4 regions of the Pectobacterium colocasium genome follow, and region 4 is predicted to be linked to each of the others. Evidence: predicted binding sites of a transcription regulator. Region 4 holds the regulator's gene; each other region holds the start of a gene.
What was found. The regulator PurR, encoded in region 4, represses purine synthesis genes. The targets are predictions, from matches to a motif close to CANGCAAACGTTTGCNTG.
Positions count from the first base shown of each region.

Region 1: purE (5-(carboxyamino)imidazole ribonucleotide mutase) is a predicted target of PurR. The motif match lies at 1,622-1,639, and genes of this name have one in related genera.
Region 2: carA (glutamine-hydrolyzing carbamoyl-phosphate synthase small subunit) is a predicted target of PurR. The motif match lies at 1,369-1,386, and genes of this name have one in related genera.
Region 3: purM (phosphoribosylformylglycinamidine cyclo-ligase) is a predicted target of PurR. The motif match lies at 3,436-3,453, and genes of this name have one in related genera.

Region 1 is NZ_CP084032.1:3,393,155-3,399,227, forward strand. It holds gene ppiB (peptidylprolyl isomerase B) at 337-831, shown strand; gene lpxH (UDP-2,3-diacylglucosamine diphosphatase) at 842-1,564, shown strand; gene purE (5-(carboxyamino)imidazole ribonucleotide mutase) at 1,755-2,264, shown strand; gene purK (5-(carboxyamino)imidazole ribonucleotide synthase) at 2,261-3,331, shown strand; gene LCF41_RS15425 (HAAAP family serine/threonine permease) at 3,864-5,153, shown strand; gene LCF41_RS15430 (L-serine ammonia-lyase) at 5,219-6,073, shown strand, end outside.
Region 2 is NZ_CP084032.1:4,102,449-4,108,521, reverse strand. It holds gene ispH (4-hydroxy-3-methylbut-2-enyl diphosphate reductase) at 1-3, shown strand, start outside; gene dapB (4-hydroxy-tetrahydrodipicolinate reductase) at 342-1,163, shown strand; gene carA (glutamine-hydrolyzing carbamoyl-phosphate synthase small subunit) at 1,609-2,757, shown strand; gene carB (carbamoyl-phosphate synthase large subunit) at 2,772-5,996, shown strand.
Region 3 is NZ_CP084032.1:1,344,053-1,350,125, forward strand. It holds gene LCF41_RS05900 (TonB-dependent siderophore receptor) at 1-288, opposite strand, end outside; gene LCF41_RS05905 (ABC transporter substrate-binding protein) at 281-1,387, opposite strand; gene purN (phosphoribosylglycinamide formyltransferase) at 1,664-2,302, opposite strand; gene purM (phosphoribosylformylglycinamidine cyclo-ligase) at 2,302-3,339, opposite strand; gene upp (uracil phosphoribosyltransferase) at 3,677-4,303, shown strand; gene uraA (uracil permease) at 4,573-5,862, shown strand; gene hda (DnaA inactivator Hda) at 5,962-6,073, shown strand, end outside.
Region 4 is NZ_CP084032.1:2,836,366-2,842,438, forward strand. It holds gene gloA (lactoylglutathione lyase) at 1-98, shown strand, start outside; gene rnt (ribonuclease T) at 246-917, shown strand; gene LCF41_RS12665 (Grx4 family monothiol glutaredoxin) at 1,019-1,369, opposite strand; gene LCF41_RS12670 (C40 family peptidase) at 1,711-2,562, shown strand; gene cydH (cytochrome bd-I oxidase subunit CydH) at 2,666-2,755, opposite strand; gene purR (HTH-type transcriptional repressor PurR) at 3,133-4,158, shown strand; gene LCF41_RS12685 (class I SAM-dependent methyltransferase) at 4,360-5,229, shown strand; gene LCF41_RS12690 (riboflavin synthase subunit alpha) at 5,291-5,926, opposite strand.

The DNA.
Region 1 (6,073 bases), 560 kb from region 4:
ACGCAAAACATTGATCTGGGGCAATAAAAATTTCATTCAAATTAATTAACTATAATTACGAAAATTGATCAATTTATTTGTTTTTAAAAGTCTCTCTTACCTGATTAACGCCTTAATTGCGCACTGTTCTGCCGTGCACTCGTGATCTAACGCCTACCAAAATCAGAGTAGTGAACCTTTTTATACGATTTTCTCATCCAGCTAACCGCCAACCGCTGCGCGGTAAAACGTGAACTGCTGACTCAATCGACCAGTTATGCTATAACAGCGCTCTTGTTGTTCACCGCCTTTTGTGAACAACACTCTTATCACTAAGGCTATCTAGGGTTCATTATTATGATTACGCTTCATACCAATCACGGCGATATCGTTATTAATACGTTTGCAGACAAGGCGCCGGTTACCGTAGAAAACTTCCTGAACTACTGCCGCAGCGGTTTTTATGACAACACGATCTTCCACCGTGTGATTAATGGTTTCATGATCCAGGGCGGCGGCTTCGCTCCCGGTATGGATCAAAAAGAAACCAACGCGACAATCAAAAATGAAGCCAATAACGGCCTGAAAAACGCGCGTGGCACGCTGGCAATGGCTCGTACCAACGATCCACACTCTGCCACTGCCCAGTTCTTTATCAACGTTGTTGACAACGACTTCCTGAACTTCCGTTCAGAGCGTGCTGATGGCTGGGGCTACTGCGTTTTCGCTGAAGTCACTGAAGGCATGGACGTCGTTGATAAAATCAAAGGCGTAGCCACCGGCCGCAGCGGCATGCACCAGGACGTACCGAAAGAAGACGTGGTGATTACCCACGTAACGGTCAGCGAATAATTCGACTTGCATGGCAACGCTGTTCATTGCCGATCTGCATTTAAGTCTTCATGAACCGGCGATTACCGCCGGTTTTCTGCGTTTTTTATGCCATGATGCGATTCATGCCGATGCGCTGTATATTCTTGGCGATCTGTTCGATGCCTGGATTGGTGACGACGATCCCCAGCCGCTGCATGCGACCATTGCTGCGGAACTCTATGCCTTACATCAGCGCGGTATTCCCTGCTATTTCGTACACGGTAACCGTGATTTCCTGATCGGTAAGCGTTTTGCCAGACAAAGCGGAATGACGCTGCTACCAACGGAAACCGTGCTCGACCTCTACGGCCAGAAGATCCTTATTCTGCATGGCGATACGCTGTGTACCGACGATCATCACTACCAACAATTCCGTCGCCGGGTCCACAACCCGTTCATTCAGCGACTCTTCCTGCTATTACCTTTGTCATTACGCGTGAAAATCGCGGCGAAGATGCGGGCGACCAGCCAGCAGGAAAACCAGAAAAAATCGCAGCAGATTATGGATGTCAATCACGACGCCGTGCTTGAACGCCTACGGCATTATCAGGTGAAGACGATGATCCACGGCCACACCCACCGTCCTGCCATTCATCAGGTCGATCTTGGTGAGTCTGATGGCCGCCGCGCGGTTCTGGGAGCCTGGCATGAAGAAGGGTCGATGATTAAGGTCACGCCACAAAATATCGAACTGATTTCCTTCCCATTTTAATGCGTTTCCAGCCATTGACTTAACAGTCTCTCACCTTATTCCCCCAGCATTTCCGCATACGCAACCGTTTTCCTCGCCATAATGGCGTGATATGCTCTACGCCCTCAACGCCAGACCCTCCCTGTCTGGCCGACGCGAACGCGTCACGAACACGTACAATTATAGGTACAACTACAGGAGCGTTACAGGCATGTCATCCAACGTTGCCCCGGCTAAAATTGCCATCGTCATGGGTTCAAAGAGTGACTGGGCCACCATGCAGTTTGCTGCGGAAATCCTCACCACGCTGAACATTCCTTTTCATACCGAAGTCGTTTCCGCACACCGGACGCCAGACAAGCTGTTCAGCTTTGCAGAACAAGCGGTACAGAATGGTTTTGATGTGATTATCGCAGGCGCAGGCGGCGCGGCGCACCTGCCGGGTATGCTGGCAGCGAAAACGCTGGTTCCCGTGCTTGGCGTACCGGTACAAAGCTCAACGCTGAGCGGTGTAGACAGCCTGTATTCTATCGTCCAAATGCCTCGTGGTATTCCGGTTGGCACGTTGGCCATTGGCAAAGCGGGCGCTGCAAATGCGGCGCTGCTGGCCGCACAAATTCTCGCCCTGCACGATCGTGGCATCGCCATCCGACTAGCCGACTGGCGTCAGGCGCAAACCGATGACGTGCTCTCTCATCCCGATCCGCGGGAGGAGGCATGAAACCGGTCTGCGTATTAGGCAATGGTCAGTTGGGCAGAATGCTGCGTCAGGCTGGCGAACCGTTAGGGATCGCCGTTTATCCCGTGGGGCTGGATGCTGAGCCGGAATCGGTGCCGTTTCATAACAGCGTGATTACCGCCGAGATTGAGCGTTGGCCGGAAACCGCCCTCACTCGTGAGTTGGCCGAACACACGGCGTTTGTGAACCGTGATATTTTCCCCCGTCTGGCCGATCGCCTGACGCAAAAGCAACTGCTGGACTCACTGAATCTGGCAACCGCCCCCTGGCAATTGCTGGCCAGTGCCGATGAATGGCCACACGTCTTCGCCTCATTAGGTGAATTGGCTATCGTTAAACGCCGCGTTGGTGGTTACGACGGTCGCGGACAGTGGCGCTTGCGCGACGGCGAACAACAGACGCTGCCCGCTGACTGCTACGGCGAATGCATTGTTGAGCAAGGCATTAATTTTTCCGGCGAAGTCTCGCTGGTTGGCACGCGCAATACGCACGGTAAATGCGTGTTCTATCCGCTCACCCACAACCTGCATCAGGATGGCATTCTGCGCACCAGCGTCGCCTTCCCTCAGCCCGATCCACAGTTGCAACAGCAGGCCGAGCAGATGTTGTCCGCCATTATGAATGCGCTGGGCTATGTAGGCGTGATGGCGATGGAATGCTTTATCGTCGGCGATCGCCTGCTTATTAACGAGCTGGCTCCACGCGTGCACAATAGCGGACACTGGACGCAAAATGGTGCGTCAATCAGCCAGTTTGAGCTGCATCTGCGCGCCATTCTGGATCTGCCGCTGCCGGTACCGGTTGTCGAAACACCGTCGGTGATGGTCAACCTGATCGGCACTGACGTAAATATCGACTGGCTGACACTGCCGTTGGTACATCTGCACTGGTATGAGAAAGCCGTTCGCCCTGGTCGCAAAGTGGGACATCTCAACCTATCGTCGTCGAACGCCGCACAGTTAAGACGCTCGCTGCAATCGCTGGCCCCTCTCTTACCAGAGGAATACCACAGCGGTCTGGCGTGGGCAGAAGAAAAACTCACCGCCTGACGGCCAGGCAACCGTTATCCGGCAGGTTACAGCCTGTCGGATAACCGCCTCGTCTGTTAATCGTCCACGGTGAATAACAACACGATTCGATGCGTGCGCAGGAAGCACACTTGCGATACCGTCTCGTCAAACAGAGAAAAACCATCATTGCGCGTGACATCAGAAAAATTGCGTTTATTATTTCAGCTACCCTTTATTTTATTTATTGCTCATTTTTTATCACCCAGCAATTAAATAAAGTATCAATAACGAGCCGTTAAAAATATTTAAAATAAAGTATCAGGATTGATATTTTAATTTCCGCGGAAATTTATTAAAATATTTCCCGTCAATTCATTTATGTGATCGCCTCAATATTATTCGCTGACCACCACGATATAGAATGCCGCCACAAAACAGTATTGACCTGTTGACATAATTAGCAATATGTCTTGTTCGTTTTTCAAACTCTGTAACGGCAAGTTGCCGGTACTGTAATTTTTATACCCCAGTACGACGGGTATTAATGTGTTCACCGAGGAGAAACCAGTAAATGAGCACAATTCAAGATAGCAGCCAGGTGTTAGAACAGGCTTCAGGATGGCGTAAAAGCGATACCGTCTGGATGCTGGGTCTCTACGGCACAGCCATCGGCGCTGGTGTGTTATTCTTACCTATCAACGCAGGTATTGGCGGTTTAATTCCGTTAATTACCATGGCGCTGATTGCTTTTCCGATGACATATTATTCTCACCGTGCTTTATGCCGTTTTGTATTATCTGGCAAAAAAGGTGGCGAAGATATTACCGAAGTTGTTGAAGAACATTTCGGTGTTGGTGCAGGTAAATTAATCACTTTGCTTTATTTTTTCGCTATTTATCCAATCCTATTAGTTTATAGCGTCGCCATTACCAATACGGTAGATAGCTTTATTACTCACCAATTACATCTGCCTTCTCCACCGCGTGCCGTGCTGTCATTAATATTGATTCTCGGGCTAATGTTTATTGTTCGCTTCGGTGAAGCAATGATCGTTAAGGCAATGAGCATTCTGGTTTATCCTTTTGTTGCCGTGCTGATGTTGCTGGCGTTTTATTTAATTCCAAACTGGAATACCTCTGTTTTTGAAAACATTTCTCTGAGTTCCAGCGTCACGGGCAACGGTCTGTTGGCAACATTATGGCTGGCTATTCCGGTGATGGTTTTCTCCTTCAACCACTCGCCGATCATCTCTTCTTTCGCCGTTGCCAAACGGAAAGAATATGGCGATGACGCAGAGAAAAAATGCTCACGCATTTTGTCTTACAGCCACATCATGATGGTACTGACCGTGATGTTCTTCGTCTTCAGTTGCGTACTGAGCCTGTCTCCGGCTGAGCTGATGGAAGCGAAAACACAGAACATTTCTATTCTGTCCTATCTGGCGAACCACTTTAACAACCCGGTCATGGGCTATTTGGCACCGGTTATTGCCACCATCGCGATCTCTAAATCGTTCCTGGGTCACTATCTGGGGGCGGGCGAAGGCTTTAACGGCATGATCGTGAAAACCCTGCGCAGCAGAGGAAAAACCATTTCCCACACCAAATTGAACCGCATCACTGCGCTGTTCATGCTGGTCACAACCTGGATTGTAGCGACGCTGAACCCAAGCATTCTGGGCATGATCGAAACATTGGGCGGCCCGATTATCGCATGCCTGCTGTTCCTGATGCCGATGTACGCCATTCAGAAAGTCCCGGCAATGAAGAAATACAGCGGCCACATCAGTAACGTCTTTGTCACCCTGATGGGACTGATCGCTATTTCCGCCATCGTTTACAGCCTGCGCGATCTGCTGTAAGCCCCCCACTCGACTTTAACGCCGATACGTTATTTAACTATCGGCGTTTTTTTAAGGAAATCGCTATGGTCAGCGTATTTGATATCTTCAAAATCGGTATCGGCCCGTCCAGTTCTCATACCGTTGGCCCAATGAAAGCGGGCAAAATGTTCACCGACGATCTGGTGAATCGTGGGCTTATCTCATCGGTGACACGCATCGTCGTTGATATTTACGGCTCGCTCTCCCTGACAGGAAAGGGACACCATACCGATATCGCCATCATTATGGGGCTAGCTGGCAACCTGCCAGATAGCGTCAACATCGATAGCATTCCGGCGTTTATTCAACAGGTGAAAGAGACTCAGCGATTACCGATACTCAACGGTCAATATGAGGTCAGTTTCCCTCTGGATACGTCCCTGCGTTTCCAGCCTGAGAACCTGCCACTGCATGAAAACGGTATGACCCTTCGTGCCTACAGCGGACAAGAGCAGGTTTATAGCAAAACGTATTACTCCATCGGGGGTGGATTCGTCGTCGATCAGGAGAACTTCGGCAAACCTAATCTGGCGGAGGAAAGTGCGCCCTATCCGTTCTTTTCTGCCCAGAAGCTACTGCAACATTGCCACGATCACTGCCTGTCGTTATCCGCTATCGTCCTGAAAAACGAGATTGCGATGCATGGTCGGGAAGCGCTTGAGCACTACTTTGCCGACGTGTGGAAAACCATGCAGGACTGTATGCATCGCGGCATGAATACGGAAGGCGTGTTGCCTGGCCCGTTACGCGTTCCCCGCCGGGCATCGGCGCTGCATCGTCTGCTGTTCATCAACGATCGTTTTTCTAACGACCCGATGGATGCGATGGACTGGGTTAACATGTTCGCAATGGCGGTGTCGGAAGAAAATGCGGCAGGCGGACGCGTGGTCACTGCCCCC
Region 2 (6,073 bases), 1.3 Mb from region 4:
TAACGCTGTTTCTGTGGTAGGGCTTCGGCCCTACCGCTGTTATCCCCCTCTGTTTTCTCTCCCCTGTATTCACTCATGGAAATGTTAATGCATAAAAATGAATTTTTATGCGTTATGTCATGTGGTTTATTTTTGACCTTCCCTGCATGTTTTCAAACGCCTCACGATGTTTCATCGCTTTCAGACGTGATTCTGCTATCAGTAGTGAGACAGTTTTGCTGATTTTCTGCGGCTTCAAACAGTATTTTCTAATCTGGTGGTAAATCCGCTGGCGATAGTGCGCGGTGCCCGTTAACCTGATGTTATTTTTATGTCGTCAGGATCAAAAAGAGAGAGACATTATGAAGGATTCATCCATCCGTATTGCGGTTGTAGGTGCGGGCGGCCGCATGGGGCGTCAGCTGATTCAGGCCATCGAGCAAATGGACGGCGTGGTATTGGGCGCGGCGCTGGAACGTTCTGGTTCGTCTCTGCTCGGCAGCGATGCTGGTGAACTCGCCGGGTTAGGTAAAAGCGGTATTACCGTGAATGAAAGCCTGGATGTCGTGCAGAATGATTTCGATATTTTGATCGATTTCACTCGCCCGGAAGGCACATTAGCGCATCTGGCCTTTTGCCGTCAGCACCGTAAGGGCATGATTATTGGGACAACCGGTTTTGATGACGCAGGGAAGGCGGCGATTAAGCAGGCTGCACAGGATATCGGGATTGTGTTTGCAGCGAACTTCAGCGTTGGCGTCAATGTCATGCTGAAGCTGCTGGAAAAAGCGGCGAAGGTCATGGGCGATTATACTGATATCGAAATCATTGAAGCACATCACCGGCACAAGGTGGATGCGCCGTCTGGCACCGCGCTGGCAATGGGCGAAGCGATTGCCGATGCGCTGGGGCGCGATCTGAAATCCTGTGCGGTGTATGCGCGTGAAGGTCATACCGGCGAACGCGATCCGAAAAGTATTGGTTTTGCGACCGTGCGGGCTGGCGATATTGTCGGTGAACATACGGCGATGTTTGCGGATATTGGCGAGCGTGTTGAGATTACCCATAAGGCATCCAGCCGTATGACGTTTGCCAATGGTGCAGTAAGAGCGGCTATCTGGATTAGTTCGAAAGAAAGTGGTCTTTTTGATATGAGAGATGTGCTTTCTCTGGATGATTTATAGTTTTTAATTATTTATAAATAATCATATCATACTGATAAGGGTGGTTATTTTAATGATCACCTTTATTTTCATTGGTTACGTTTTAATTTCTTCTCCTTACTTGTTTTTATTCGTATTTTGTTCGGTTTTTTAGCGGCAAGACGTCCCCTTTACTCCTGAAATGTCCTTTGCTGGTGATTTGTTATCCTTATTTTAACGATGTTGCCTCGCAACCGTTTACTTACCTAAGTTGATGTGGTTTTTTACGTCAGTGGGCAGCGATTTATTTCGGAAAGCATAAAAATAAGAGAAAAAAAGCGGTTTGGGTAGACAATCAGGAAGACCATCATTAAAATGCGCCCAATTTGCCAAAAATTGGCCTTACAGGTAGTTTTTGCATTGATTTAGTGGCTCGAATCTGAATTAATATGCAAATAACGTGATTGTTTATTCCTTGGAGGGTGTTTTGATTAAGTCAGCGCTATTGGTTCTGGAAGACGGAACCCAATTCCACGGTCGGGCCATTGGGGCAGAAGGGTCGGCAGTGGGGGAAGTGGTCTTCAATACGTCGATGACCGGTTATCAAGAAATCCTTACTGATCCTTCCTATTCCCGCCAGATTGTCACTCTCACTTATCCCCATATCGGTAATGTCGGCGCCAATGCCAACGATGAAGAATCTCCCTCTGTACAGGCTCAAGGTCTGGTTATTCGCGATTTACCTCTGATTGCCAGCAACTACCGTAGTGAAGAAAGCCTGTCTGAATACCTCAAGCGCAACAACATCGTCGCCATTGCTGATATTGATACCCGTAAACTGACTCGTCTGCTGCGTGAAAAAGGCGCACAGAATGGCTGCATCATCGCGGGCGATGCGCCTGATGCCACTGTCGCGTTGGAGAAAGCGAAAGCCTTCCCTGGGTTGAAGGGAATGGATCTGGCAAAAGAAGTAACGACGGCAGAAAGCTACAGCTGGTTACAGGGAAGCTGGACGCTGGAAGGTGAATTGCCTGCGGCGAAAAACGAAAGCGAACTGCCTTACCACGTTGTGGCGTATGACTACGGTGTGAAACGCAACATTTTGCGTATGCTGGTGGATCGCGGCTGCCGTCTGACGGTGGTTCCGGCGCAGACACCGGCTGAAGATGTGCTGAAGTTGAATCCAGACGGTATTTTCCTTTCTAACGGCCCGGGCGACCCTGAGCCGTGTGACTACGCAATTCGCGCGATCAAAACCTTTCTGGAAACGGATATTCCGGTATTCGGTATCTGCCTGGGTCACCAACTGCTGGCGCTGGCGAGCGGTGCGAAGACCATCAAAATGAAGCTGGGTCACCACGGCGGCAACCATCCGGTAAAAGATCTGGATAACAACTGCGTGATGATTACCGCGCAGAACCACGGCTTTGCGGTGGATGAAGATAATCTGCCTGACACGCTGCGCGTCACGCACAAATCCCTGTTTGACCACACGGTTCAGGGGATTCACCGCACGGATAAGCCAGCGTTCAGCTTCCAGGGGCACCCAGAAGCGAGCCCAGGCCCGCATGATGCTGCGCCGCTGTTCGACCACTTTATTGACTTGATTCAGACTTACCGTTCTTCCGCTAAATAATCAGGAGCGAGACAATGCCAAAACGTACAGATATTAAAAGCATCCTGATTCTGGGCGCCGGCCCGATTGTTATCGGCCAGGCGTGTGAGTTTGACTACTCGGGTGCACAAGCCTGTAAAGCGCTGCGTGAAGAGGGCTACCGCGTTATTCTGGTGAACTCGAACCCGGCAACCATCATGACTGACCCGGAAATGGCCGATGCGACCTACATCGAGCCGATTAACTGGGAAGTGGTGCGTAAAATCATTGAAAAAGAGCGTCCAGACGCGGTGCTGCCAACGATGGGCGGCCAGACCGCGCTGAACTGTGCGCTGGAGCTGGAACGTCAGGGCGTGCTGGCCGAGTTCGGCGTCACCATGATTGGTGCAACGGCGGATGCCATTGATAAAGCAGAAGATCGCCGCCGTTTTGACGTCGCGATGAAAAAGATTGGTCTGGACACCGCGCGTTCCGGTATTGCGCACACGATGGAAGAAGCACTAGCCGTGGCGGCTGATGTGGGCTTCCCGTGCATCATCCGTCCTTCCTTCACGATGGGCGGCACTGGTGGCGGTATCGCGTACAACCGCGAAGAGTTTGAAGAGATCTGCGAACGCGGGCTGGATCTTTCGCCAACCAAAGAGCTGCTGATTGATGAATCGCTGATCGGTTGGAAAGAGTACGAGATGGAAGTGGTGCGTGATAAGAACGACAACTGCATCATCGTCTGCTCCATCGAAAACTTCGATGCGATGGGGATCCACACCGGAGACTCCATCACCGTCGCGCCTGCACAAACGCTGACCGATAAAGAATATCAAATCATGCGTAACGCCTCGATGGCGGTACTGCGTGAAATCGGCGTAGAAACTGGTGGTTCTAACGTCCAGTTCTCGGTGAACCCGAAAACCGGTCGTCTGATTGTTATCGAAATGAACCCGCGCGTATCGCGTTCTTCCGCACTGGCTTCTAAAGCGACGGGCTTCCCGATTGCAAAAATCGCAGCCAAGCTGGCGGTGGGCTACACGCTTGATGAACTGATGAACGATATCACCGGTGGCCGTACCCCAGCGTCCTTCGAACCGGCTATCGACTACGTTGTCACCAAGATCCCACGTTTCAACTTCGAAAAATTCGCCGGTGCCAACGACCGTTTGACCACGCAGATGAAATCTGTGGGTGAAGTGATGGCGATTGGTCGCACACAGCAGGAATCCCTGCAAAAAGCGCTGCGTGGGCTGGAAGTGGGGGCAACGGGCTTCGATCCGAAAGTGGATTTAGACGACCCAGAAGCGCTGACCAAAATTCGCCGCGAGCTGAAAGATGCGGGTGCCGAGCGTATCTGGTACATCGCCGATGCCTTCCGTGCAGGGATGTCGGTCGATGGTGTCTTTAACCTGACTAACGTCGATCGCTGGTTCCTGGTGCAAATTGAAGAGCTGGTACGTCTGGAAGAGCAAGTGGCAGAAAAAGGCGCCACCGCGCTGGATGCCGAGTTCCTGCGTATGCTGAAGCGTAAAGGCTTTGCCGATGCGCGTCTGGCGAAACTGGCTGGCGTGGCGGAAAGCGAAATTCGCAAGCTGCGCGATAAGTTCGACCTGCACCCGGTGTACAAGCGTGTTGATACCTGTGCGGCAGAATTCGCGACCGACACGGCTTACATGTACTCCACGTATGAAGAAGAGTGTGAAGCTAATCCGAGTCAGGACCGTGACAAAATCATCGTACTGGGCGGCGGACCAAACCGTATCGGTCAAGGGATCGAATTTGACTACTGCTGCGTCCACGCTTCTCTGGCGCTGCGTGAAGATGGCTATGAAACCATCATGGTCAACTGTAACCCGGAAACTGTTTCAACCGACTATGACACATCTGACCGTCTGTACTTCGAGCCGGTAACGTTTGAAGACGTGCTGGAAATTGTCCGTATCGAGAAGCCAAAAGGCGTTATCGTGCAGTACGGTGGTCAGACGCCGCTGAAACTGGCGCGCGCGCTGGAAGCGGCGGGTGTGCCTGTTATCGGTACTAGCCCGGACGCGATTGACCGTGCAGAAGACCGTGAGCGTTTCCAACAGGCTGTTAACCGTCTGGGGCTGAAGCAGCCTGCTAACGCGACGGTAGCGACGATTGAGCAGGCGGTAGAAAAAGCCCGTGGCATCGGTTACCCGCTGGTTGTGCGTCCTTCTTATGTTCTGGGCGGCCGCGCGATGGAAATCGTGTATGACGAAATTGACCTGCGTCGTTACTTCCAGACCGCCGTTAGCGTGTCCAACGATGCGCCGGTGCTGTTAGACCGCTTCCTTGACGATGCCATCGAAGTCGATGTCGATGCGATCTGTGACGGTGAACGTGTACTGATTGGCGGCATTATGGAGCACATCGAGCAGGCTGGGGTTCACTCCGGTGACTCGGCGTGTTCACTGCCAGCCTACACGCTGAGCAAAGAGATTCAGGACGTGATGCGTCAGCAGGTTGAAAAACTGGCGTTTGAACTCTGCGTTCGCGGCCTGATGAACGTGCAGTTTGCGGTGAAGGATAATGAAGTTTATCTGATTGAAGTGAACCCGCGTGCGGCGCGTACTGTACCGTTTGTCTCGAAAGCGACTGGCGTTCCGCTGGCGAAAGTCGCGGCACGTGTGATGGCAGGCAAAACGCTGGCTGAGCAGGGCGTCACGAAAGAGATTATCCCGCCGTACTATTCGGTGAAAGAAGTGGTGCTGCCGTTTAACAAATTCCCTGGCGTTGACCCGATTCTGGGGCCAGAAATGCGTTCGACTGGTGAAGTGATGGGCGTTGGCCGCACGTTTGCTGAAGCGTTTGCCAAAGCGATGCTGGGTAGCAACTCGCATATGAAGAAGACTGGACGCGCGCTGCTGTCGGTACGTGAAGGCGATAAGGCTCGTGTGGTCGATCTGGCTGCCAAGCTGCTGAAGCACGGTTTCGAATTGGATGCAACGCACGGCACGGCGATTGAACTGGGTGAAGCGGGTATTAATCCACGTCTGGTGAACAAGGTGCATGAAGGCCGTCCGCACATTCAGGACCGCATCAAGAATGGCGAGTACACCTACATCGTCAACACCACCGCAGGGCGTCAGGCGATTGAAGACTCCAAGCTGATTCGCCGTAGCGCACTGCAATACAAGGTGCATTACGACACCACGCTGAACGGTGGTTTCGCCACGGCAATGTCGTTGACGGCCGATCCGACGGAGAAGGTTACCTCCGTGCAGGAAATGCATGCGATGATTAAAGGCTGATTGACCGACTTCGGTAGGCAGTAAGTCGATAATGGAAGCCAGCGTTGGCAACAGCGCTGGCTTTTTTACTGGGGAGC
Region 3 (6,073 bases), 1.5 Mb from region 4:
AATATTGCGAACTGCACGATCTTTAAGCACTTGCGTGGGGACGACGTTGACCGCCTGTGGCACATCCAGCAGACGGCTTTCGGTACGGGTTCCTGTTACCGTTTTATGGGGCTGATAGCCTGTTTCTTTTCCTGCTTGATCGCCCGTCGTGGCGTTCACCACCATCGTGTCTTCTTTGCCATCAACAGTTTTGTTATTAACAATGGCTGCCTGAATGCTAAACGGCAACAGTGCCAGCAGCGGCCAGCTGTGGCGTAACGGGGTCTTTTTTATAGCAAACTTATTCATGCGAAATCTGACTCCAATAAATCCCTGAAAATTCAATAGGTAAAAACTGTTGATAGAGTTGTTGTAGTGTTTGTTGCGGATCGATATCGGCGAACCGATCCGGGTAGAGCGCCTTGGCAAACATTTCGACCATCACGACGTGGTACGGGCTGAGGTAGAAGTTGTGCCACATGCTCCAGGCTCGGCCTGTTTGCACGGCTTGCAGGTGAGACAAAATAGGTTCCTGACGGATAAGCGTGTCGAAGCTCTCTTTCGCCTGCGCGGCGTTAACCAGCGGGCCGAGCATCAAGCTGGAGAAACGTTTTCCCTCCGGACCGGCCATACCGGTGGCGATGTAGACATCGGGATTAGCGGCCAGTACGCGCTCTGGACTCAATTCCCCGTAGACGCTGCTGATCGTGCCGCTGGCAATATTCTCGCCGCCGGCGAAAGTCAGCAGGTCGCCAAGGCTGCCGCCGACCGCCGTGGTACAGCAGGTGTCTCGTCTGCCCAGATGCAAATGCAGCATGACCGTCGGTTTTTTACCGTGATAGTGCGCGATACGCTGGCGCACCACGTCCATATGCTGCTGATAGAAATTGCTGAAGGCGGTCGCGCGCTGGGCCTGATCCAGCACCTCGCCAAGCAAACGAATACTGGGCAACGTGTTGTTAAGCAGATCGATACGCAGATCGACATAAATAAACGGGATCCCTGCACGAGTCAGCGTTTGTTGCAGGAGATCTTCATTGGCTGCGTTTTTTGCCAGACGGGGCAGAATGACCAGATCGGGTTTTAGCGGCAGCAGCATCTCTGCGTTCATCGCTTGCAGGCTGCCGTTGCCTAACTGTGGGATCTGGGTGAGCTGCGGGAATTTTTCGGTATAGCGTGACCAGCTTTGCGCATCGTAGCGCGCCATATCGCCCGGCCAGCCGACGACATGCTTTGCCGGGTTATCCGGTTGAAGCAGCGCCAGCGTATACAGCATGCGACTCTCGCCCAGAATGATGCGCTGGGGGCTGTCTGGGATCTCTACCTGTCGACCCAAAATATCAGTGACGGTTTTTGCCTGCAAAAGCGGGCTGAGAAAAAGCAGGCAAAGCAGTAGGGCAATACGCATGATGGAGTTCACAGAATTTAGGATGGGGAAAGATAATCATTGTCATTTTCGTTTTCAACCGATGAAAAGTACGTGTAATGACGGCTGATAGAAATGTTGTTTTTTATCTGAGAGTTAGTGGTTTCTTCGTAAAGATTAGTAAATATTTAAAGCGTAGAGAGAGGGGAACAGCGGTGCCTGACGTGGATACGGAAAGAAAGAGGCGGATAAGAAGAGGTGAGAGGGGGGGGAAGTAAGGCTCCGTAGTGGGAGCCTTACTGAAATGAGCAGACAGAATTACTCGGCAGCGTAGCCCTGTGGGGGAATACGCACGCTGTCCAGCCAGGCTTCATTATCCCGCATCACCAGTCTGCCATTCAGGAACCAGTTAATGACCATCGGATAAATTGTGTGCTCGTGCGTTTTCACGCGCTCGCTCAGGCTTTCTTCGGTGTCATCACTAAATACTGGCACCTTCGCTTGCAGAATCAGTGGACCGCCATCCAATTCATCGGTGACAAAATGTACGGAAGTCCCGTGTTCCCGATCGCCATTTTCCAGCGCCTTGCGGTGCGTATGCAGGCCGGGATACTTAGGTAGCAGAGAAGGGTGAATGTTCAGCATTTTGCCTGCAAACTGAGCAACAAATTCCGGGCTAAGAATCCGCATGTAACCCGCTAAGATCACCAGCGCCGGCTCATGTTGCTCAATTTCATTTGCCAGCGCGGCATCAAATGCAGCGCGATCGGCAAAATCTTCAGGGTTCAGGACGAACGTCGGAATATCCGCATTCTGTGCGCGTTCTAACCCGTAGGCCTCCGCATTATTACTGAATACGGCGGCGATCTTTCCTTTGAGACGTCCGTTCTTACTGGCGTCAATCAACGCCTGCAAGTTGCTTCCATGACCTGAAATCAGCACAACGATGTTTTTCATCAGTTAATAACCACTGCGTCTCCGGCATCGGTTTGAGTAATGACGCCGATTTTCCATGCGTTTTCGCCGCTGCTGTTGAGTAATGCAACGGCCTCGTCTGCCTGTTCGGCTGGCAGTGCGATGATCATACCAACACCGCAGTTAAAAGTACGATACATTTCATGGCGGCTGACATTCCCAGCCTGTTGCAGCCAGTTGAAAACCGCAGGCCATTGCCAGCTGGATTCGTCGATAGTTGCCTGCATACCTTCTGGCAGAACGCGTGGGATATTTTCCCAGAAGCCGCCGCCGGTCAGGTGAGAAATCGCATGAACGTCCACTTTCTCAATCAGGGACAGGATGGATTTCACGTAGATTTTGGTCGGTGCCAGCAGGTGGTCGGCCAGCGGTTTGCCTTCCAGCTCGAACTGCTCTGGATCGGTTTTGCTGACTTCAAGCACCTTGCGTACCAGAGAATAGCCGTTTGAGTGGGGGCCGCTGGACGCGAGGGCAACCAGCACATCACCGTTCTGGACTTTGCTGCCGTCGATGATTTCTGATTTTTCTACCACACCGACGCAGAAGCCAGCTACGTCGTAGTCTTCGCCGTGGTACATGCCCGGCATTTCTGCGGTTTCGCCACCAACCAGCGCACAGCCTGATTGTTTACAGCCTTCTGCGATACCAGTAATCACGCTGGCAGCCGTATCAACATCCAGTTTGCCTGTAGCGTAATAGTCGAGGAAGAACAGCGGCTCTGCGCCCTGAACCACCAGATCGTTCACGCACATCGCAACCAGATCGATACCAATGGTATCGTGGCGTTTCAGATCCATCGCCAGGCGCAGTTTGGTGCCGACTCCGTCAGTGCCGGAAACCAGAATCGGTTCGCGGTATTTTTGCGGTAAGGCGCACAAGGCACCGAAACCACCCAATCCACCCATAACTTCCGGGCGACGAGTCTGTTTCACTACACCTTTGATACGGTCGACCAATGCATTACCTGCATCGATATCCACGCCTGCGTCTTTATAACTGAGAGAGGTTTTGTCGGTCACTGCTGAGTCCCCACGAAGGTTACGGGTCGTATTCAGAAAACACGGTATTGAGAAAACATACTGTGGTAAAAATAATGCGCGCTAATTCTAACAGTGTAGGCAATCGTTTGCGAGTGATGAGTCATCGGCGGGCTATTTTTCGTTAACGGCAACAATTTCTCTTCTCGGTTGATCTGGATCAGGCTTAATCGTATGGCGCTAAGCAAAAAAGGCGGTATAATCCCGCGATTTTTTTTACGACGGGCTCTTGTGCCCGCCGCCCTGCGGGCCGCCGCAAGCGGTGTTTAAAAACGCGCTTGGCGTTTTTGTCCGTCCACTAGCCGATGGGGAGATAAAGATGAAGATCGTCGAGGTGAAACACCCACTCGTCAAACACAAACTGGGTTTGATGCGAGAGAACGATATTAGCACGAAGCGTTTTCGTGAGCTGGCTTCCGAAGTGGGAAGTTTACTGACTTATGAAGCCACCGCCGCTCTGGTCACTGAGAAGGTCACCATTGATGGCTGGTGCGGTCCGGTTGAAGTCGATCAGATCAAAGGCAAGAAAATTACCGTCGTACCTATTCTGCGTGCAGGGTTGGGGATGATGGAAGGCGTGCTGGAAAATGTCCCTAGCGCGCGTATCAGCGTTGTCGGCATCTACCGTGATGAAGAAACGCTGGAGCCTGTTCCTTATTTCCAGAAGCTGGTGTCCAACATCGAAGAACGCATGGCGCTGGTGGTTGACCCCATGCTGGCGACCGGCGGCTCAATGATCGCGACGATCGATCTGCTGAAAAAAGCAGGCTGTCACAGCATTAAGGTGTTGGTGCTGGTCGCGGCGCCAGAAGGGATTGCCGCACTGGAAAAAGCCCACCCGGATATTGAGCTTTACACGGCATCTATCGATAAAGGCCTCAACGAGCAGGGTTACATCATGCCGGGCCTGGGCGATGCGGGCGATAAAATATTTGGTACGAAATAACAGGTAAGCCGACTTATTAGTCGGCTTTTTTTTGGCGGGAACCTAAGTATTTCCTATGGTTCGCCACTGCCTGTGTTAGGCCATAGTCGGTTTTTTTATTACATCAGCAGTCAACATCATCCTGCTTCACCACGGTGGGGCGGGGTAAGTCTGGCTGTAAATAAGAAGTGCGGTATACCTGCACACATAAATAGCAATACTAGATAACAACACGACATAACAACACGACATAACAACACGACATAACAACACTACAGAGGATATTGAAGATGACTCGTCGCGCCATCGGGGTAAGTGAACGACCACCCTTGTTACAAACCATCCCGTTGAGTTTCCAGCATCTGTTTGCGATGTTTGGCGCTACCGTTCTGGTACCCATTCTGTTCAAGATTAATCCGGCCACCGTACTGTTATTCAACGGTGTCGGTACGCTGCTGTATTTATTCATTTGTAAGGGAAAAATCCCGGCCTATCTGGGATCGAGCTTCGCGTTTATTTCTCCGGTTTTACTGCTATTACCACTGGGATATGAAGTCGCGCTGGGCGGCTTCATTATGTGCGGCGTGCTGTTTTGTCTGGTGGCGCTGATTGTTAAGAAAGCGGGGACTGGCTGGTTGAATGTGTTGTTCCCGCCTGCGGCGATGGGAGCGATCGTCGCGGTTATCGGCCTTGAACTGGCCGGTGTGGCGGCGGGAATGGCAGGGTTACTGCCTGCCGATGGCGCTTCTGTCGATTCCACTGCGGTGACGATTTCACTGGCGACACTGGCGATCACCATTCTGGGATCGGTGCTGTTTCGTGGTTTCCTGGCAATCATTCCAATTCTGATTGGGGTGCTGGCAGGCTATGCGCTGTCGTTCGCGCTGGGCGTGGTGGACTTGACTCCGATTCGTGAAGCTCACTGGTTCGCGATGCCGACATTCTATACGCCGCGTTTTGAGTGGTTTGCCATTCTGGCGATTCTGCCTGCGGCGTTGGTGGTGATTGCAGAACACGTCGGCCATCTGGTGGTGACGGCGAATATCGTGAAGAAAGATTTGATGCGTGAACCGGGGCTGCACCGCTCCATGTTCGCCAACGGCATTTCTACCGTGCTGTCCGGCTTCTTTGGCTCCACGCCGAACACAACCTACGGCGAAAATATCGGCGTGCTGGCGATTACCAAAGTGTACAGCACCTGGGTGATCGGCGGTGCGGCGATCCTCGCGATTCTGCTCTCCTGCGTGGGTAAACTGGCGGCGGCGATTCAGGCTGTACCCGTTCCCGTCATGGGCGGCGTATCGCTGCTGCTGTACGGCGTAATCGGGGCGTCTGGTATTCGTGTGCTGATTGAATCCAAAGTGGATTACAACAAAGCGCAAAACTTGATCCTGACTTCCGTGATTCTGATCATCGGCGTCAGCGGTGCGAAAGTGCATTTGGGTGCAACCGAGCTGAAAGGCATGGCGCTGGCGACCGTTGTCGGTATCGGGATGAGCCTGGTATTTAAGGTCATTAGCCTGTTCCGCAAAGAGGAAGAGATCCTCGATGCGCCGGAAGAGAACGACGCTCGTCCATAACCGCGTCAGTTTCCCTGTTGAGGCCGTGCATATCGCGTCCTCAACAGGGCTTGGTTTCTGTGATAAACTCGATCCGATTTCCTGCCCGTTTTGCTTGAGGTGATTCTGAACACGCCGGCACAGCTTTCATTGCCACTCTACTTACCCGATGACGAAACCTTTGCCAGTTTCTATCCGGGTGAAAACGCGTCTCTTCTTGCCGCCATCAATA
Region 4 (6,073 bases):
AAGGCGGCACAACCGTCATCGCGTTCATTGAAGATCCAGACGGCTATAAAATTGAATTGATCGAAAATGCCCACGCGGGTAACGGCATCGGCCACTGATATCTCTCGCATGCTACAGGTGCTACATCGGCACCTGTTCCCTCCCCCTCTTCGTCCCCCTCGCGGTTTGAACCACAACGGCATGCTGCATCTCCAGTCAAAATTTGCAATAATGCGCGCTGCGTTTTGCTAACAATTAAGAGACAAATGGCTGATAAAAGTGATCTGAACGCCCTGAGCGGCCGTTTTCGTGGGTTCTACCCGGTAGTGATTGATGTTGAAACCGCCGGATTTAATGCGAAAACCGATGCCTTGCTGGAAGTGGCGGCGGTAACATTAAAAATGGATCAAGACGGTTGGTTGCAGCCAGATGAAACGCTACATTTTCATGTTGAACCATTCGAAGGCGCGATCCTTGAACCCGCCGCGCTGGCGTTTAACGGCATTGACCCTACCAATCCGCTACGCGGCGCCGTGAGCGAATATGATGCGCTGCACGAAATTTTCAAAGTCGTGCGCAAAGGGATCAAGGAGCAAAACTGCAACCGTGCCATTATCGTGGCGCATAATGCTACATTCGACCACAGTTTCATGATGGCGGCAGCGGAGCGCTGTAGCCTGAAACGCAACCCATTTCACCCTTTCGCCACCTTTGATACCGCGGCCCTCAGCGGGCTGGTGTTAGGACAAACCGTCCTTGCCAAGGCCTGTATTGCTGCGGGTATTGCGTTTGACTCCAGTCAGGCACACTCCGCGCTGTATGATACCAATCAGACAGCCTTGCTGTTCTGTGAGTTGGTTAACCGCTGGAAACGTCTGGGTGGGTGGCCGATTGCGCAGGAAGAACATTCGCTGGAAGACGCGTCAGCCGAAGACTAAAAAGACGGGAAAATCAGAGATAAAAGAACGGGTGCCATAAGGCACCCGTTGGAAGGATTTACGCTCCGGTAATGACGTATAGCATCGTCATTAAGAACGCATTACTCTTGATCGGCCTGCTGTGCTTTGTACTTGTCGGCCGTTTCTTTGATCAGCGGTTGCAGTTCACCACGCTGGAACATTTCAACCACGATATCACAACCGCCAATCAGCTCGCCGTCAACCCACAGCTGTGGGAATGTCGGCCAGTTCGCGTATTTCGGCAGCTCAGCGCGAATATCCGGGTTCTGTAAAATATCAACATACGCAAAACGCTCGCCACATGCAGACAACGCCTGAACTGTCTGTGCGGAAAAACCGCAACTTGGCAATTTCGGGGAGCCTTTCATGTACAGCAGAATCGGGTTTTCAGCAATTTGGCGCTGAATTTTTTCAATTGTCGGTGTCGTCATCTTCTTGCTTCCTTAAACTTATAGGATGGCTAACGTCCAAAACGCTAGCCATGAGCCGCCGTCAGAGGTACTACGACAGCGACATTGACTCAGTGATATTGTACCGATGCCACCAGTCACAAAAAAACGCCATTTTTTGTAGGGATATTTTCCCTGCAAGTTATTCGCCCTTGATGAAATCAACGCCAGAAAGCGTTGATAAATCAATCGAAAAAACAACTATTAACGTTTTTTCACTATTCTGTATGAATAAAGCGACCATGCCCACTTTTTTATGCCGCCGTTTTCAGGAATACTGTGCGGATTGAGCGAGTTAAGGATTATGTTCGGTCACTTTTATTATGCGCTTGTTTATTACTCTTTTTATATTATTTTTCAGCAATCTGTCCCTGAACGTCGTTCAGGCTGCACCGCATACCCCGCATTCTGCGCCAAAGAAAAGCGCCGTTGAAGAAACCAATAAGAAAAGCCGTCAAACAAAGGGTAATGCGAAGTCACCGACACCGATCAAAAGCAAAAAACCAGAACCTACCGCGGTCAGCACGAAAACCAAACCTCGCAGCGTAAACAAATCAACAGAAAAAAAACCGTCACGGACGCAAAGCAGCACGCCCGCACTCGTGAAAAAGAATCTCAAAAAGCTGAAGCCTGAAGAAGAAAAGCAGACAACCGCACAGGCCAGAGTCAAAACCGGGCTGAAGAAAACGACGGTCAAGGGAAAAGCGGAGAAAAATCCGGCGCCTACAGAAAAAGGTATGGCGCTGAGCGCGGCGCATAAAAAGCGTTATCAACATGCCAAAACGACAGCAATGAATAAGTTGATGAGCCAAATAGGCAAGCCTTACCACTGGGGCGGCTCATCTCCTTTTACCGGATTCGACTGTAGCGGACTGGTCTATTACGCGTACAAAGACGTCGTTAAGATCCAGATTCCACGTACCGCCAATGAAATGTATCACCTGCGTGATGCCGCTCCGATTAAAAAGAGCGAGCTGGAAAGTGGCGATCTGGTCTTCTTCCGCATCAACAATCGCGGTGCCGCCGATCATGTCGGCGTTTATCTGGGAGAAGGGAAATTTATCCAGTCGCCGCGTACCGGTTCAGATATTCGTATCAGCAAACTGAGTGAAGATTATTGGCAGGAGCACTACGTTGGCGCGCGTCGCGTAGTAACGCCACAGACAATTCGTTGAGAAATGGATTCGGCATCGAAGAAGAAGAATGATTCAGACACGTTTTATGTAGCTGTAGCATAAACGTGTCTGAATACGGAAATCACACAGAGGCATCGTTCGGTTAGTTCAGCACCGCAACAAAACTGAACACAATGATCATCGCCAGTGCGCCAACCGTTGTCAGCAAAGACATCTTCAGATCTGTATCCATAAACCACTCCTTATTAACGAACAAATTTTATCTGAAAGAGGAAACCGCCCTTTACTGCGAACCCATCCAGGCGGTTAAAACCACAAACAATAGGGTTATTACGATTCTTTCATAATTTTAGTGAAAAATCTCGGACCAATGCATCACTAATAGTATAAATTAGCCCTTTCCCTTTCATGATAAATCGGACACAATCCGCTGTTTATGAAAGCGCTGCGTATCGGTCGAAAAACGTCAACCCAGATCCCTTCGGTATAACATTCGGCATTCTCCTTCTGAAATTCTGTTTTTTAGCTTAGAAGAAGAACTTTAAACGTAGGCAAACGATTAACAATATACTTACGTCTGTAACAGGTAAGTTCAGGAGTCATTTTTAGATGGCAACGATTAAAGATGTGGCAAAACGTGCTGGCGTTTCCACCACAACCGTATCGCACGTGATCAATAAAACACGTTTCGTCGCCGAAGAGACTAAGGCAGCCGTCAGGGCGGCAATCAAAGAATTGCACTATTCGCCCAGCGCCGTCGCACGCAGCCTCAAAGTTAACCACACTAAATCAATCGGTTTGCTGGCTACATCCAGCGAAGCCCCCTATTTCGCCGAGATCATCGAAGCCGTCGAAAACAGCTGCTATGCCAAAGGCTACACGCTGGTGCTGTGTAATTCGCATAACGACATCGGTAAACAGCGCGCTTATCTCTCCATGCTGGCGCAAAAACGTGTGGACGGCTTACTGGTGATGTGTGCCGAATATCCACCTGAGCTGCTGGCAATGCTGGAAGACTATCGCAGCATCCCGATGGTCGTGATGGACTGGGGCCAGATGCATAGCGACTTTACCGATACGATTATCGATAACGCCTTTGAAGGCGGTTATATGGCAGGCCGCTACCTGATCGAACGCGGCCATCGGGATATCGGCGCCATTCCCGGTATTCAAGAACGTAATACTGGCAGCGGGCGCTACCTCGGCTTTTTAAAAGCGCTGAAGGAAGCAGACATCACCGTACGCGAGGAATGGGTGGTTCAGGGCGATTTCGAGCCGGAATCCGGTTACAAAGCCATGCATCAGATTCTCGCGCAGAAACAACGACCAACGGCCGTATTCTGCGGTGGCGATATCATGGCGATGGGTGCCATCTGTGCGGCAGACGAACTGGGTCTGCGCGTGCCGCAGGATATTTCGGTGATCGGGTATGACAACGTGCGCCACGCGCGTTTCTTTACGCCGGCGCTGACCACCATTCATCAGCCGAAAGAGCGTCTTGGGCAGTCCGCCTTCGCGATGTTGCTGGATCGCATTACCAGTAAGCGGGAAGATGCACATGTCATTGAAGTCCATCCGACGTTAATTGAACGTCGTTCTGTGGCAGACGGCCCTTACCTCGACTATCGCCGCTAAGCGCGACGACACGATACAGACAACTTTCTTATTCCTGTCCGCTTCCCTCTCTGCTTCAGCCAATTTTCTTGTATGCTGGCTGAAGTAGTTCTAAATTTAATACCGCGTTTCATTTTCTCTGGTGACAGCCGATACGTCGGCTGCGATAAGTGCTGTCCAGGTATGTTTTACGATACTTTTACATAAAGTTAAGGAGACATGATGGGTTTACCTTATACAGAAGAATGGGATGACGATATCGCGCCCTGGTTCCACATCGTGCAGGACATGTTGGATGTCGCCGATATCACCATCAACGGCTCTCGCCCTTTTGACATCCGCGTGACCCATCCTGGTTTTTTTAAACGTGTTCTGCGCGAAGGATCGCTGGGGCTGGGAGAGAGCTATATGGAGGGCTGGTGGGAATGTGAACGACTGGATATATTTTCCCATCGCGTCCTGCGTGCAGGGCTGGAAACGAAGTTGCCCCGCCGTCTGCACGATCTTACGCGAGTCGCCCTCTCACGTGTCATGAATCCGCAATCCCGCAGACGCGCTCAGATTGTTGGCAAGGCACATTACGATTTAGGCAATGACCTCTTTACCCTGATGCTGGATCCTTACATGCAATACTCCTGTGCTTACTGGAAACAAGCACAGACGCTGGAACAGGCGCAGGAAGATAAACTCGCGATGATCTGCGAAAAGCTCCAGCTCAAATCGGGAATGACGCTGCTGGACATCGGTTGCGGCTGGGGCGGGCTTGCCGAATTCGCCGCACGCCACTACGGTGTGTCAGTTTATGGCGTCACCATTTCCAGAGAACAGCAGATGCTGGCACAACAGCGTTGTCAGAGTCTGAATGTCACGATTGATCTACAAGATTATCGCGATCTCGATCAGCAATTTGACCGCGTGGTGTCGGTAGGCATGTTTGAACACGTCGGACCGCGCAACTATGACCGCTTCCGCCGGATGTTCAGCTACTACCTGAACCTCTGTGCTGGAGCCTTCAGAGCAAGAACACTCCAGCTCTGGCAAGTGGTATTCAGTCTGGATGGGATCGAAGGAGGAGTACGTGTTTCACGCTAGCAGAAGAGAAAAAACCGGACGACGCTGTTCGTCCGGTTTACAGAATCAGGCAACGCAGAAATTACTCTTCTTTGCTCTGGTCGTTCGCCTGCTTGCTCGCCAACACACGCTCAACGGTATCCACTACGGCCTGGGTCTGCGGATCGATTTCAATATTGATGCGATTCCCCAGGCGTTTCTGCCCCAGCGTAGTCCGGTTCAACGTTTCGGGGATTAAATGCACGCAGAAGCGCCCACGAGTTACTTCCCCTACCGTCAGGCTGATGCCATCAATCCCGACAAAGCCTTTATGCAGCACGTATTTCATCAGCGCGTCATCTGCCAGACGGAACCAAATCTGATGGTTATTCTCTGAAACCTGAATCTTCACCACTTCCGCCGTACACATAATATGGCCCGACATGACGTGCCCGCCGATCTCGTCACCGAACTTCGCGGCACGCTCAATATTCACGACATCGCCTTCATGAATATCGCCCAGATTCGTTAATCGCAGCGTTTCTTTTATGAGATCGAAGCTGACACGATCGCCGTCAATAGCGGTTACCGTCAGGCAGCAGCCGTTGTGCGCCACCGAGGCACCAGGTACAAGTCCGGGCAGCAGGTCGGGCGGGAGTTGAACGACATGCGTACGGAAATTGGATTTTTCTTCAATCGACACCACCGGCGCGGTGCCCTGCACAATACCGGTAAACATACGGTTTGCCTCTTAAAAACAAAGAAATGATTTTGTGCAGTGTGCCCGATATTTCGCGGAAAACCAAACCGGAATACTGCACACCGCATGGTCATCGAAACCGTAGCGTAACAAAAAGAATATATTCTCTTCCATGCTGGTTTACTT